Linked DNA regions of Verminephrobacter eiseniae EF01-2. The protein of the gene in region 1 interacts with the protein of each later gene in a pairwise test. Links are inferred from orthologs where the notes say so. Each region holds a gene or a part of one and is shown in the gene's direction. Other genes may lie near its edges.

Region 1 (5,484 bases):
CCAGCCCCACCCAGGCCGGCATCCGGGACTATTTTCTGCGCTATGCCGACGCTGCGCCGGTGCCGATCCTGATCTACGAGATTCCCTACCGCACCCGCATCGCCATTGCGCCGGAAGTTCTGCACGAACTCTCGCGCCATGAGCGGATCATCGGCATGAAAGCCTGCAACACCGACATGTACCATTTCCTGCGGCTCATGGCCGGCGTGTCGGACCGCTTCGCGGTGCTCGGTGGCGAGGATTCGCTGCTGCCGTTGCAGATGGCGGCCGGCGCCCGGGGCGGTATCGTCGTCACGGCCACGATGCTGCCGCGCACTTGGCGCGCCATCCATGACCTGGCGGCCGCAGGCCGGATCGCCCAGGCCCTGGAACTGCACCGGCGCCTGATCCCGCTGCTGGAGCTGGTTTTTGCCGAAACCAACCCGGGCCCGATGAAGTCGGTGCTGGACCTGATCGGTGTCGATGCGCCGCTGCTGCTCGCCCCCCTGGTGGCCCCGGCCGCCGGGTTGCAGGCGCGGCTGCGTTGCGAGATGGCGCGCTGCCTGGCGGCCGAAGCGCTGGCAGGTGGCTGAAAACGCCTGCGGCGTGCCGTGGCCGAGGGCTTGGGCCATGGATAATTTCGCCGCTCTGTCCGGAGGCATCTTGAGGAACATCGTGGCAACGAAATCGAGCGCAGAAAACCCCCCATCCGCCAAGCCCCCGGCCAAACCGCAAGCACGCTCATCACTGTTCGTCGGCTCGACCGAAAAGGCCTTTCAGGTGTTGGAGGCGTTCAATGGCCAGCACCGCCATATGTCGATGGCCGAAATAGCGCGCAATGCCGAACTCGACCGCAGCGCAACGCAGCGACTCGTCTACACGCTGGAAAAGCTCGGCTACCTGCGGCGCATCCCGGATTCACTGCGGTACGGCCTGAGCTCGAAGGTCTTGCGTCTGTCCTACCACTATTTGCGCTCCAGCGACTTGATCGAGAGGGCGTCCCCGTATTTGTTGGACATCAGCCGCAGTCTCGGTGAAACGGCCAACTTGCACGAGTTGGACGGGCACGAGGTGGTCTTCCTGGCGCGCTTTCCGGGCCGGCATCTGGTCAACATCGATTTCGCCGTGGGTTACCGGCTGCCTGCGGTCTTTACGGCATCGGGCCGGGCGATCTTGTCGAAACTCGACGATGCGCAGCGGCGTGCGGTGATTGCCGCCACGCCACTGCGTCCGGTCACCGCAGACACCGAAACCGATCCGCAAGTCCTTTTGTCCCTGGTGCAGGAGGCGGCGCACAAGGGCTACTCATTGGCCATGAACCAGACCATGGCCGGCGACATAGCGGTGGCGGCTGCGATCACCGATGACCAGGGGTTGCCGGTGGGGGCCATCAATGTGTCGGTTCCGACCACGCGCTGGACGGTGGAGAAAGCGCAGGACCAGTTGGTGGCCCATGTCCTACTCGCGGCGACCTCGATCTCCAAATCGCGATGAGGCAGATGATTCCATGGCTGAATCACCCGCGCGCTTTGCCGGCGCCGCTTGCCGCGCATCGGTACTGCCTGCGCTCGGCCTTCGCGTTCGCGAACGATGCAGAAATGGAATGGGGTTTCAACCGCCTTCGAGCACCTGCGCAATGGCCTGGCAGACATGGGCCAGGTTTTGCGGGTTGAGCGCAGCCACGCACATGCGGCCGGTGTCGGTGCCGTACACGCCGAACTCGTTGCGCAGGCGCAGCATCTGCGCGCGGCTCAGGCCCGAGTAGCTGAACATGCCGATTTGCCGGTTGATGAAGTCCATGTCCTGCCGCACGCCGGCGGCCTTCAGGCCCGCCACCAGTTGCTGGCGCATGGCTTTGATGCGCAGGCGCATTTGTGCCAGTTCCCGTTCCCACAGGGCGCGCAGTTCGGGGTCGTTCAGCACGGCTGCGACCACGGCGGCGCCGTGGGTCGGCGGGTTGGAGTAGTTGGTGCGGATCACGACCTTGAGCTGGCTCAGCACCCGGCTGGCCTGCTCTTTGTCAGTGCACAGCACCGACAGGCCGCCCACGCGCTCGCCGTACAGGCTGAAGCTCTTGGAGAACGAGGTCGAGACCAGCAGGTTCAGGCCCGCCGCGACGAATTTGCCGATCACGGCGCCGTCTTCGGCGATGCCGTGGCCGAAGCCCTGGTAGGCCATGTCGAGAAAGGGCGTGAGGCCACGGGCCTCGATCACGGCGATGACCTGGTCCCACTGCCCGGGGCTGATGTCGTAGCCGGTGGGGTTGTGGCAGCAGGCGTGCAGCACGACGATGCTGCCGGCAGCGGCGGCGTTCAGGCTGGCCAGCATGGCGTCAAAGTTCAGGTCGCGCTTTTCGGCGTCGTAGTAGGCGTAGCTGTCGACCGTGAAGCCGGCGCCGCTGAACAGCGCGCGGTGGTTTTCCCAGCTTGGGTCGGAGATCAGCACCTTGGCGTCGGGGCTGAGTTTTTTCAGGAAGTCGGCGCCGATCTTCAGACCGCCGGTGCCGCCGATGGCCTGCACCGTGGCCACGCGGGCGGATTGCACGGGTTCGCTGTCGGCGCCGAACACCAGGGCCTTGACGGCGTTGTCGTAGGCCGCGATGCCGTCTATCGGCAGATAGCCGCGTGTGCTGGGGGCGGACAACATGGCCTTTTCAGCCGCCTGCACGCAGGCCAGCAGCGGCAGCCGGCCGGCGTCGTCGAAATAAACGCCAACCCCCAGATTGGCCTTGACGGGGCGGGTGTCGAGGTTGAATTGCTCGCTCTGGCCCAGGATCGGGTCGCGCGGGGCCATTTCGACGGTGCTGAACACGGACATGAAAATCCTTCACGGTGGGTCTTTGTAGCGCGGAATCCGGCCGTGGTGTACTGTGCCGGGTGGTGCCGATTTTAACGGCCCGCCCCGCACGATTCATCACGATGGTTGACCGCCCCATGCCGGATATCACAGAAGTCATCACGGAAAAACTCGACAGGCAAGACGGCCAGGATGGTCATGGCGCCCAAGGCGCCCAGGAGGGCCAGGAGGGCCGATTCGTCCGATTCCCCGATTCTCCCTTTGCGTTGTTCCAACCGTATCTGCCTGCGGGCGATCAGCCCGAGGCCATCGCCAAACTGGTCGAGGGGCTGAACGACGGCGAGGTGTTTCAGACGCTGTTGGGTGTGACCGGCTCGGGCAAGACTTTCACCATGGCCAACGTCATTGCCCGCATGGGGCGCCCGGCCATCGTGTTTGCGCCCAACAAGACGCTGGCCGCGCAGCTCTACAGCGAGTTTCGCGAGTTCTTTCCGAAGAACGCGGTCGAATATTTCGTCAGCTACTACGACTACTACCAGCCCGAGGCCTATGTGCCGCAGCGCGACCTGTTCATCGAAAAGGACAGCGCGATCAACGAGCATATCGAGCAGATGCGTTTGAGCTGCACCAAGAGCCTGATGGAGCGGCGCGATGTGGTGATCGTGGCCACTGTGTCGGCGATCTATGGCATTGGCGAGCCCGAGAGCTACCACCGCATGGTGATGATCTTGCGCGGGGGCGACAAACTGGGCCAGCGCGATGTGATCGCGCAACTGATCCGCATGCAATACCAGCGCAACGATGCGGATTTCTCGCGCGGCAAGTTCCGCGTGCGGGGCGAGACCATCGATGTCTTTCCTGCCGAGCATTCCGAACTGGCGCTGCGCATCGAGCTGTTCGATGACGAAGTGGCCAGCCTGCAACTGTTCGACCCGCTCACCGGGCGCGTCAAGCAGAAGATCCTGCGCTTTACGGTCTACCCCAGCAGCCACTATGTGACGCCGCGCGACAAGGTGCTGGCTGCGATCGAGAGCATCAAGGCGGAGCTTGCCGAGCGCTTGCAGCAGTTGCAGGCGCTCGGCAAATTGCTGGAGGCCCAGCGCCTGGAGCAGCGCACGCGGTTCGATCTGGAGATGCTCAGCGAAGTCGGGCATTGCAAGGGCATAGAGAACTACACGCGCCACCTGTCGGGGGCGGCGCCGGGCGATCCGCCGAGCACGCTGACCGATTACCTGCCCAAGGACGCACTGATGTTCCTCGACGAGAGCCATCAGATGATTGGCCAGCTCAACGCCATGTACAGCGGCGACCGCTCGCGCAAGACCACGCTCGTGGACTATGGCTTTCGCCTGCCGTCGGCGCTGGACAACCGGCCGCTGAAGTTCGAGGAGTTCGAGCAGCGCATGCGCCAGGTGATCTTCGTCTCGGCCACGCCGGCCGACTATGAAAGGATCCACTCCGGCCAGATCGTCGATCAGGTGGTGCGGCCCACCGGCCTGGTCGACCCCGAGGTGCAGGTGCGCCCGGCGACACACCAGGTCGACGATGTGTTGCAGGAAATACGCATCCACGCGCAGCGGCATGAGCGCGTGCTCATCACCACGCTGACCAAGCGCATGGCCGAGCAACTGACCGACTACCTGGCGGACAACGGTGTCAAGGTGCGCTACCTGCACAGCGACATAGACACGGTCGAGCGCGTGGAGATCATCCGCGACCTGCGCCTGGGCGTGTTCGACGTGCTGGTGGGGATCAACCTGCTGCGCGAGGGGCTGGACATCCCCGAGGTGTCCCTGGTGGCCATCCTCGATGCCGACAAGGAGGGCTTTTTGCGGGCCGAGCGCAGCCTGGTCCAGACCATAGGCCGCGCAGCGCGCAACATCAATGGCCGGGCCATCCTGTACGCCGACCGGATGACCGAATCCATGAAAAAAGCCATCGGCGAGACCGAGCGCCGCCGCATCAGGCAACTGGCGCACAACCAGCGCCACGCCATCACGCCGCGCAGCATCGTCAAGCGGGTCAGAGACCTGATCGATGGCGTCTACAGCGAAAAAGCCGGCAAGGTCGCCGAGCGGCTGGAGCAGGAAGCGATGCAGCGTGCCAAGACGCAGGACATGTCCGAGAAAGACCTGGCGCGCGAGATCAAGCGGCTGGAAAAACGCATGCTCGAACACGCGCGCAATCTGGAATTCGAGCAGGCCGCCAGGATGCGGGACCAGCTTGCCGGCCTCAAAAGCCAAGTCTTTGGCGCGCATGGCAGTGATCCGGTGCTCCCGTAATGCCGTCGAGCGTGTCGGGACGACGGCCGCCGGGTGCGAGGAAAACATGACTGACCAAATAGCGACCGACCGGTTTTTTAATCCGACAAATTTGATAAGGATTGATGCTATACTGGCGCCCGACACCCAAGGAACACCGCCCCGAACGATGAAGGGTTCCGCACCAGGCGCCCAGCAGGCCGTGCGGAGCAGGGCAGGGGGTCGAGACGGCGCCCTCGCTGACCCGTTGGTCATTGCCGATGACCGGTGAAGGCGGCTTCTACAACGAACAAGCCTTGGCACAAGGAGCTTGCGATGCGTCTGACAACCAAAGGCCGTTTTGCGGTCACCGCGATGATTGACTTGGCCTTGCGCCAGAACACAGGGCCTGTCACATTGGCGGCCATCAGCCAGCGCCAGCAAATTTCGCTGTCGTATCTGGAGCAGC
Region 2 (8,663 bases), 2.4 Mb from region 1 along the record:
ATGGCGCACCAGGCGCTGGCGCTGGCCGACCGTGGCTATGTGCTCGAAACCGGCCGCATCACCCTCGAAGGCAGCGGCAGCGCGCTGCTGGCCAACCCCGGCATCCGGGCGTTCTATCTCGGCGCGCATTAGGCGCATACCCGTTCCGCTCCGATGTCTGCGCCGCCCCATGACACCCCGCCGCCCGGCGCCGAGCGGTTCGACTACGTCATCGTTGGCGCCGGCGCCGCAGGCGCCATCCTGGCCAACCGGCTTTGCGCCGACGGCAAGACCACGGTCTGCCTGCTCGAAGCAGGGCCGCCCGACTGGCACCCGTTCCTGCACATTCCGGCCGGCTTCATCAAGATGCTGTTCAACCCGGGCTTCACCTGGCCTTTTCAGACTGAAGCTACGGCATGGACCAACGGCCGGCGCATCCCGGTGCCGCAGGGGCGCACGCTCGGCGGCTCCAGCGCGATCAACGGCCTGGTTTACAACCGCGGCTTGGCGGCGGACTACGACCACTGGGCCAGCCTCGGCAACACCGGGTGGAGCTATGCCGAGGTGCTGCCTTATTTCAAGCGCACCGAGCGCCGCGCCGGCGGGGACGATGCCTATCGCGGGCGCAGCGGCGAACTGCCGGTGACCGACAACGACTGGACTCATCGGCTGTGCGAGGCTTTCATCGAAGGTGCCGTCAGTCTGGGCATTCCCAGGAACGCCGACTACAACGGGGCGACGCAGGCGGGCGTCGGCTACTTCCAGCGCACCATCGACCGCGGCTGGCGCATGAGCAGCGCCAGCGCCTTCTTGCGGCCGGTGCGCGGCCGCGCCAACCTGGTCATCCGCACCCTGGCGCAAGCGACGCGCATCCTGGTCGAGCAGCAGCGCTCGCGTGGCGTCGAGTACATCGTCAAAGGCCAGGCAGGGGCGCCCGGGCGGGTCGATGCGAACCGCGAGGTCATCGTCTGCTGCGGCGCGATCAACACCCCGAAGTTGCTGCAACTGTCGGGCATCGGCAATGCGCAACACCTGCAGGCGCTCGGTATCCCGGTGGTGCAGCATCTGCCGGGCGTCGGCGAGAACCTGAGCGACCACTATTCGGTGCGCCTCGTGGCGCGTGTGCGCGGCATCCGGACGATGAACGAATACGCAACCGGCCCGGCGCTCGCGCTGCAGATCGCGCGCTGGGCGCTCAAGCGCCCGAGCATCATGGCGCTGACGCCGTCGCTGGTGCACTACTTCTGGACCTCGCGCGCCGGACTGCACGCGCCGGACCTGCAGGGCGTGTTCGCCCCGGCCAGCTACCGCGAGGGCTATGTCGGCATGCTCGACAAATTCCCCGGCATCACCGCAGGCGTCTGGCAGCACCGGCCGCAAAGCCGTGGCCATGTGCGGCTCCAGTCGAGGGACGCGCGCGCGGACCCGCTCATCCAGCCGAACTACCTGGAACACGAGAACGACCGCCTGGTGCTGGTCGATGGCATTCGCCTGGCGCGCAGGCTGTTGCAGACAGGCGCGCTCAAACCCTATGTCGATAGCGAGACACTGCCTGGCCCCTGGCTGACGAGCGACGACGAACTGCTCGACTTCGCCAAACGCTACGGCGTCTCGTCCTACCACCTCAACGGCACCGCGCGCATGGGGCCGCGCTCGAACCCGATGGCGGTCGTCGATCCGCAATTGCGCGTGCATGGCGTGGCGCGCTTGCGCGTGGCCGATTCGGCGGTGATGCCGACGATCCCGAGCGCCAACATCTGTGCCGCGACGATGATGATCGGGGAATATGCTGCGGACCTTCTGCGGCGCCCGAACTGACCGGCACAGACAACACACACACAGGTAACACAATCCGGGCTTCACCCGCCCGTTTGCCGCCGTGAACCTGTATCGCATCGACTTGGTTTCCCTGTCGCTGTTTTGTGTCGTCGTCCGATCCGGCAGCATCAGCCAGGGAGCATCGCTGGCACGGATGTCGATCGGCGCAGCGAGCAAGCGCATCGTCGATCTGGAAAGCGCCGTCGGTGTGCCGCTGCTGGAGCGGCATTCGCGCGGCGTGAAACTGACGCTCGCCGGCCGGGCGCTGCAGCAGCATGCGCAGCGCATCCTCGGCGACATTGAGCAAATGGGCGCCGACCTTTCAGACTACGCGCGCGGCATCATCGGCGTGGTGCGCTTGTGGGCCAACACCTCGGCGACCACGCAGTTCCTGCCCCCCGATCTGGCGCGCTTCGTCCAGGCGAACAACGGCATCCGCATCGAACTGGAGGAACGCAACAGCAGCGAGATCGTGCACGCCGTGCTCGACGGCCGCGCCGACATCGGCATCTTTGCCGACCGCACGCCACTGCTGGGCATACAGACGCTCAACTACCGCCACGACCGGCTGGTGCTGGTGCTGCCCAAGCGGCACCCGCTGGCGGGCCGCAGGGCCATCGATTTCGAGCAGGCGCTGGAGTTCGAGTTCGTCAGCCTGTCGGCCGACACCTCGCTCGCACAGCGGCTGCAAGGCGTGGCCGAGACGCTGGGGCGGCGGATGCGGCTGCGCATTCGCGTGCGCAGCTTCGACGCGATGTGCCAGATGGTCGCGGCCGGACTCGGCGTCGCGGTGCTGCCCGCAACGGCGGTGCAGCCATACCTGCAATCGATGGGCTTGGAGCAAGTGGCGATCCAGGGCGACTGGGTGCACCGGCAACTGCTCATCGGCGCCAAGGATTTCAACGCCGTTGCCCGCCCGGTGCGCGTGCTCGTGGAGCATCTGCTGGCCAGCCCCCCGGCGCCCGGCTGAAGTTCCCGCCCCCGGCCTGTCCAATTCCCGCCCGATTCCGGCCCAATTGAAGGCTATGCCCCGGCGGCCCTCGCCTATCATGGCCGGCTTTTCTCCCTGGGCCTTCGCTGTGATTTCATCCCTCATCGTCCCTGATGACGATATGCGTCCTGCCGATGGCGTGCGCCCTGCCGATGGCGCCTACCTCGGGCACGCGCTGCGCGAGCAGCAGATCAGCATCCGGGGGGCGCGCACGCACAACCTCAAGAACATTGACCTGGACATCCCGCGCAACCAGTTGGTGGTGATCACCGGCCTGTCCGGCTCGGGCAAGTCCAGCCTGGCTTTCGACACCTTGTACGCCGAAGGCCAGCGGCGCTATGTGGAAAGCCTGTCGGCCTATGCGCGCCAGTTCCTGGGGCGGCTGGACAAGCCGGATGTCGATCTGATCGAGGGCCTGTCGCCCGCCATCGCCATCGAGCAAAAAGCCAGCAGCCACAACCCGCGCTCCACCGTGGGCACGGTCACCGAGATCCACGACTACCTGCGCCTGCTGTATGCCCGCACCGGGACGCCGTTTTGCCCCGACCATGGCCTGCCGCTGGCGGCGCAGACCGTCAGCCAAATGGTCGACGCCGTGCTGGCCCTGCCCGAGGACACGCGGCTGATGGTGCTGGCCCCGCTGGCGCGCGAGAAAAAGGGCGAGTTCACCGAACTGCTGGCACAGATGCAGGCGCTGGGCTATGTCCGCTTGCGCGTCGATGGGCAGATTTACGAATACGACGACCTGCCGGCGCTGAAAAAGACCGAAAAGCACAGCATCGACGTGGTGATCGACCGCCTGAAAGTGCGCTCCGGAATACAACAACGGCTGGCCGAAAGCCTGGAAGCCGCGCTGCGCGTGGGCGGCGCCGACGGCAACGGACGGGTGCTGGCGCTGGAGATGGATTCGGGCCGGGAGCATCTGTTCAGCGCCCAATTCGCCTGCCCCCTGTGCAACTACGCGCTGGCCGAACTGGAGCCGCGCCTGTTTTCCTTCAACTCCCCGCTGGGCGCCTGCCCGGCCTGCGACGGCATCGGCCAGCGCGAGGAGTTCGACCCGGCGCGGGTGGTGGCTTTCCCTGCGCTCAGCCTGGCCGGCGGCGCCATCAGGGGCTGGGACCGGCGCAACGCTTACTACTTTGCGCTGCTCGAAAGCCTGGCCAGGCATTACGGCTTCGACCTGCAAGCGCCGTTCGAGTCACTGCCGGCCCGGGTGCAGCAGGCCGTGCTGCACGGCTCGGGCCAAGAGCAGATCGCTTTCGACTACATCCTGGACAACGGCCCCGGCAAGGGCGAGACCATCGTCAAAGAGCATGCTTTCGAAGGCATACTGCCGAACATGGCGCGGCGCTACCGCGAGACCGATTCGACGCTGGTGCGCGAAGACCTGGCGCGCTACCGCAGCACCCAGCCCTGCCCCGAATGCCACGGCCTGCGCCTGCGCCGCGAGGCGCGCCATGTCAAGGTCGGCGAGGGTGCGCAGGCCCGTGCCATTCATGACATCAGCCACACCACGCTCAGCGACGCGCAGGCCTGGTTCAAAGCCTTGCGCCTGACCGGCGCCAAGGCCGAAATCGCCGACAAGGTGGTGCGCGAGATCGCCACGCGGCTGCAGTTCCTCAACGATGTGGGCCTGGGCTATCTGAGCCTGGACCGCAGCGCCGAGACACTCTCCGGTGGCGAGGCCCAGCGCATCCGCCTGGCCTCGCAGATCGGCTCGGGCCTGACGGGCGTGATGTATGTGCTCGACGAGCCGAGCATCGGCCTGCACCAGCGCGACAACGCGCGGTTGATTGCCACGCTGCAGCACCTGCGCGACATCGGCAACAGCGTGATCGTGGTCGAGCATGACCAGGACATGATGCGCGCCGCAGACCAGATCATCGACATGGGCCCGGGCGCCGGCGTGCATGGTGGCCGGGTGGTGGCACAAGGCAGCTACGACGCGATATGCCGCCACGCCGAGTCGCTGACCGGCCGCTACCTGGCCGGCAGCCTGTCGATCGCAGTGCCCGGGCGGCGCACGCCCTGGCGGCCGGCGCTGGCGCTGGCGCCGGCACCAGTGGTCGGCAAAGGCCGGCCGCGCTTTCCCGAGACAGCGGCCGGCCAGCGCCGCGCCGAACGCATGGCCGGGCACCATGCCCGCCAGGGCGCGGTGCAAGCACTGCGCGTGATCGGCGCCAGCGGCAACAACCTGCGGCAGGTGAGCGTGGACTTCCCCGTCGGCCTGCTCACCTGCGTGACCGGTGTCTCAGGCTCGGGCAAGAGCACGCTGGTCAACGACACGCTGTACGCCGCCGTGGCACGCCAGATCTACCGCGCGCACGACGAGCCGGCGCCGCATGAGGAGATCGTCGGCATCGAGTATTTCGACAAGGTGATCAACGTCGACCAAAGCCCCATCGGGCGCACGCCGCGCAGCAACCCGGCCACCTACACCGGCCTGTTCACGCCGATCCGCGAACTGATGGCCGAGGTCAACGCCGCCCGGGAACGCGGCTACGGCCCCGGGCGCTTCAGCTTCAACGTGGCCGGCGGCCGCTGCGAGGCCTGCCAGGGCGACGGCGTGGTGAAAGTGGAGATGCATTTCTTGCCCGATGTCTACGTGCCTTGCGACATCTGCAACGGCCAGCGCTACAACCGCGAGACGCTGCAAGTGCTGTGGAAGGGCAAGAACATCGCGCAGATACTGGAACTGACGGTGGAAGACGCGCATGCCTTCTTCAAAGACCAGCCGGCCATCGCGCGCAAGCTGCAAACGCTGCTGGATGTGGGCCTGTCCTACATCCGCCTGGGCCAGGCTGCCACCACGCTGTCGGGCGGCGAGGCGCAGCGCGTGAAACTGGCGCAAGAACTGAGCAAGCGCGACACCGGCCGCACCCTCTACATCCTCGACGAGCCTACCACCGGCCTGCACTTTGCCGACATCGCGCTGCTGCTCAAGGTGCTGCACCAGTTGCGTGACGCGGGCAACACCATCGTCATCATCGAGCACAACCTGGACGTGATCAAAACCGCCGACTGGCTCATCGACATGGGCCCCGAAGGCGGCGCCGGAGGCGGCACCGTGGTCGGCGTGGGCCGGCCCGAGGACCTGGCGGCCAACCCGGCCAGCCATACGGGGCAGCATCTGGCGCAGTGTCTGCGCGCTGCACCCTGATTCCATTGCTGAATCGCTCGTGAATGCGAAGGCGGAGTGCAGAAGAAACCAGCAACCATCTTGAATGACTAAGTCAAACCGCTTCAGCAAGTTCGTTGCGCCAAGGCGACTTGGTGCGAGCGATGGCGTTCAAGATGACCAACAACTTGTGCATGCAGGCGACCAGAGCGACCTTTTTGGGCTTACCGGCGGCCAGCAGCCTTGCATAGAAGGCTTTGAGCACGGGATTGAAGCGCGTGCCTACCAAGGCGGCCACGAACAGCACGCGGCGCACGTCGGCGCGACCACCGAAGATGTGGCGCTGCCCACGCAGCGTGCCCGAGTCCCGATTGATGGGGGCCAAGCCCACCAGCGAGGTGATCTGCTTGCGATTGAGCTGGCCCAACTCGGGCAGTTGCGCCAGCAGCGTGCTGGCCGTGGTGGGACCCACGCCCTTGACCGAGGTCAGCAAGGCCGCCAGATCGGCGTGGTGTGCCAGGACATGCTCCTTGAGCTGCCCGTCCAGGTCGTTGAGTTGCTCGGCAATGGTAGCCATGATCCGCAGGATGCTGGGCTTGGCCTTGGGATGTGCCAGGGCCAGTCGCTGGCGTTCGGCCACCAGCATGGCCACGAGTTGGCGGCGGCGCACCACCAGGGCGGTCAACTCGCGCTGCTGCTCGTCGGCCAGCATGCGCGGCTCGTGACCCTGGGCGTCCAGCAAGGCTGCAAAGCCGCGCAGCGCCTGCGCATCGATGCGATCGGTCTTGGCCAGTTTGCCCATGCAGCGGGCAAAGTCGCGTGCTTGGCGCGGATTGATCACCGACACACGCAAGCCTGCCGCGGACAAGGCAAGCGCCAGGTCCTGCTCGTAGCCGCCAGTGGCCTCCAGCAGCACCAGGCGCGGCGACAGCGGCGCCAGCAGTTGGCACAACTGGGCATGCCCGGCCTCATCGTTGCCAAGACTGAAGGTCTGTGCTTGACCAGTGGTGGCCACCTCGAAGGTGCGCTTGGCCACGTCGATACCTACATAAACGGGTTCACTCATACAAGTCCTGTGGCTCCCAGCCTTATGAATACGAAATGTGTTCGGTCAACCATTCGGGATGCGGCAGAACAAACAGACCACCACCGTGCGCCCTGGGCTGAAATTCGAGCTCGGGCTCGCAGGAGACACAGGCTGCACGGTGGTGAGTCAACCAGTTCAGCAATCAAGGCTGGCAACCACGCCTTGACCACTGAAGTTTGAATGATCTGAAAGATATAAGGAGACAGACCATGAGAAAGCACCTGCAGGGCGTCGATCACGCTGTCATCGCCGTCGCTGACCTCGACCGCGCCCAGGCCGATTTCGAACACCTCGGTTTCACACTGACGCCACGCGGCCGCCATACGAAGGGCTCGGAGAATCATTGCGCGATGTTCCCCGACGACTATTTCGAGCTTCTGGCGGTCCCGGTCGATCACCCCGCAACCCGCTATTACAGCGACTTCCTGCGCCAGGGCGACGGTCTGGCGGCGGTGGCACTGAAAACCGACGACGCGGCCGCCTTTCACGCCGAAATGAACGAGGCCGGAATCGGTTGCGAGGCGCCGGTCGATTTCTCGCGCCCGGTCGTCTTGCCGGAAGGTGTGCGCGATGCGGCTTTCCGCATCGCGCAGGTCGACGTCGCCGAAACGCCAGGCGGGCGCCTTTTCGTTTGCCAGCACTTCACGCGCGATGTCGTCTGGCGTCCGCAATACCTGCGCCATGCCAACGGGGCCATCGGACTTCAGTCGATCAGCATCGCCTCCGACCAAGCACGGTTTGCCGCAGTGTGCGGCGCCTACGAACGATTTTTTGACCTGGCCGGACAGCGCTGCGCCAACCTCCCGACATGCCTGATGGCCACCGGAAATACGAATACGCCCATCCGGATACTGGCGCCGTCCGCTCTTGCCGCGACCTATCCGTGCGCGCGGGCGCCAGCGCGTCGCCTGCCCTGTTTCGCCGCACTGCATTTTCGCGTGACGGCCATTGGCCCGACGCAGCAGTTTTTCGATCAGACCGGCATCGCCTACACGGCGCAGCCCGACGGATCGCTCGCCGTAGACGCGCCCGTCAGCCACGGCCTGATCATCGTCTTTACCCCCGGTCCCGCGATTGAAACGGGCCATCATGCCAACGCCATTGCTGGTCTACGGTGATTCGCGCGCAGCCTTTGTGCAGCAAATGACCACGCACCAAGCCATGTGGATGGCCCAGGCCCGAGGACCCAGGCCGCCGGTTTGCGGCTTGTGAGACCAACGCGCGGACATTTGCAATCCGGGTTCCGGCGCCGAAGGCTCTTGGGGCATACGGCACCCTGGCGCAGGCAGTCGGGTTCCGGGCGGTTCAAGCCTGCGGGCAGCGCAAATCGGCGATCCGGAATTCAAATCGTCGATACATCAGCGCTGGCTTGGTGGTCGGCGGGCATAAAATGGGCCGAAATTGCTGATGGCAAGAATTCATTCCTGTTTCATTGCTTTCGGGTCTGTGTGCCAGGAAACCAATCTTCTGAAGGAAGCAGCCTGACCATGCGCCTTTTGCACTATCTCGACATTGAAAATTTCAAACGCTTCGGCAAACGCCAGCGCATCGAACTAAACCACCCTGCCGTGCTGATCGGGCCCAACAACTGCGGCAAAACCAGTGCCATTCAGGCGCTGGCTTTGTGGTCGCAGGGCGTCAAAACCTGGTATGACGCGCGCCGGGATTCT

The links. Proteins that work in one complex are often made in the same cells at the same time.
Region 2: the proteins of uvrB (region 1) and uvrA interact in binary tests that used the Escherichia coli proteins (3 or more experiments, as listed by UniProt). The link is inferred for Verminephrobacter eiseniae EF01-2 from one-to-one orthologs.

The regions. Positions count from the first base shown.
Region 1 is NC_008786.1:2,680,042-2,685,525, forward strand. The notes cover bases 2,558-5,484. They hold uvrB (excinuclease ABC subunit UvrB), read left to right. Parts: upstream 2,558-2,912; coding sequence 2,913-5,057; downstream 5,058-5,484. Other genes in these bases: VEIS_RS11610 (amino acid aminotransferase), read right to left, coding at 2,558-2,796; iscR (Fe-S cluster assembly transcriptional regulator IscR), read left to right, coding at 5,352-5,484. In the rest of the region: VEIS_RS11600 (dihydrodipicolinate synthase family protein), read left to right, coding at 1-572; VEIS_RS11605 (IclR family transcriptional regulator), read left to right, coding at 610-1,473; more of VEIS_RS11610, read right to left, coding at 1,591-2,557. UniProt on the Escherichia coli protein: The UvrABC repair system catalyzes the recognition and processing of DNA lesions. A damage recognition complex composed of 2 UvrA and 2 UvrB subunits scans DNA for abnormalities.
Region 2 is NC_008786.1:314,833-323,495, reverse strand. The notes cover bases 2,593-6,148. They hold uvrA (excinuclease ABC subunit UvrA), read left to right. Parts: upstream 2,593-2,909; coding sequence 2,910-5,948; downstream 5,949-6,148. Other genes in these bases: VEIS_RS01415 (IS110 family RNA-guided transposase), read right to left, coding at 6,022-6,148; VEIS_RS01425 (LysR family transcriptional regulator), read left to right, coding at 2,593-2,767. Outside these bases: VEIS_RS01435 (ABC transporter ATP-binding protein), read left to right, coding at 1-132; VEIS_RS01430 (GMC family oxidoreductase), read left to right, coding at 154-1,797; more of VEIS_RS01425, read left to right, coding at 1,859-2,592; more of VEIS_RS01415, read right to left, coding at 6,149-6,972; VEIS_RS01410 (VOC family protein), read left to right, coding at 7,203-8,111; VEIS_RS01405 (AAA family ATPase), read left to right, coding at 8,481-8,663. UniProt on the Escherichia coli protein: The UvrABC repair system catalyzes the recognition and processing of DNA lesions. UvrA is an ATPase and a DNA-binding protein. A damage recognition complex composed of 2 UvrA and 2 UvrB subunits scans DNA for abnormalities.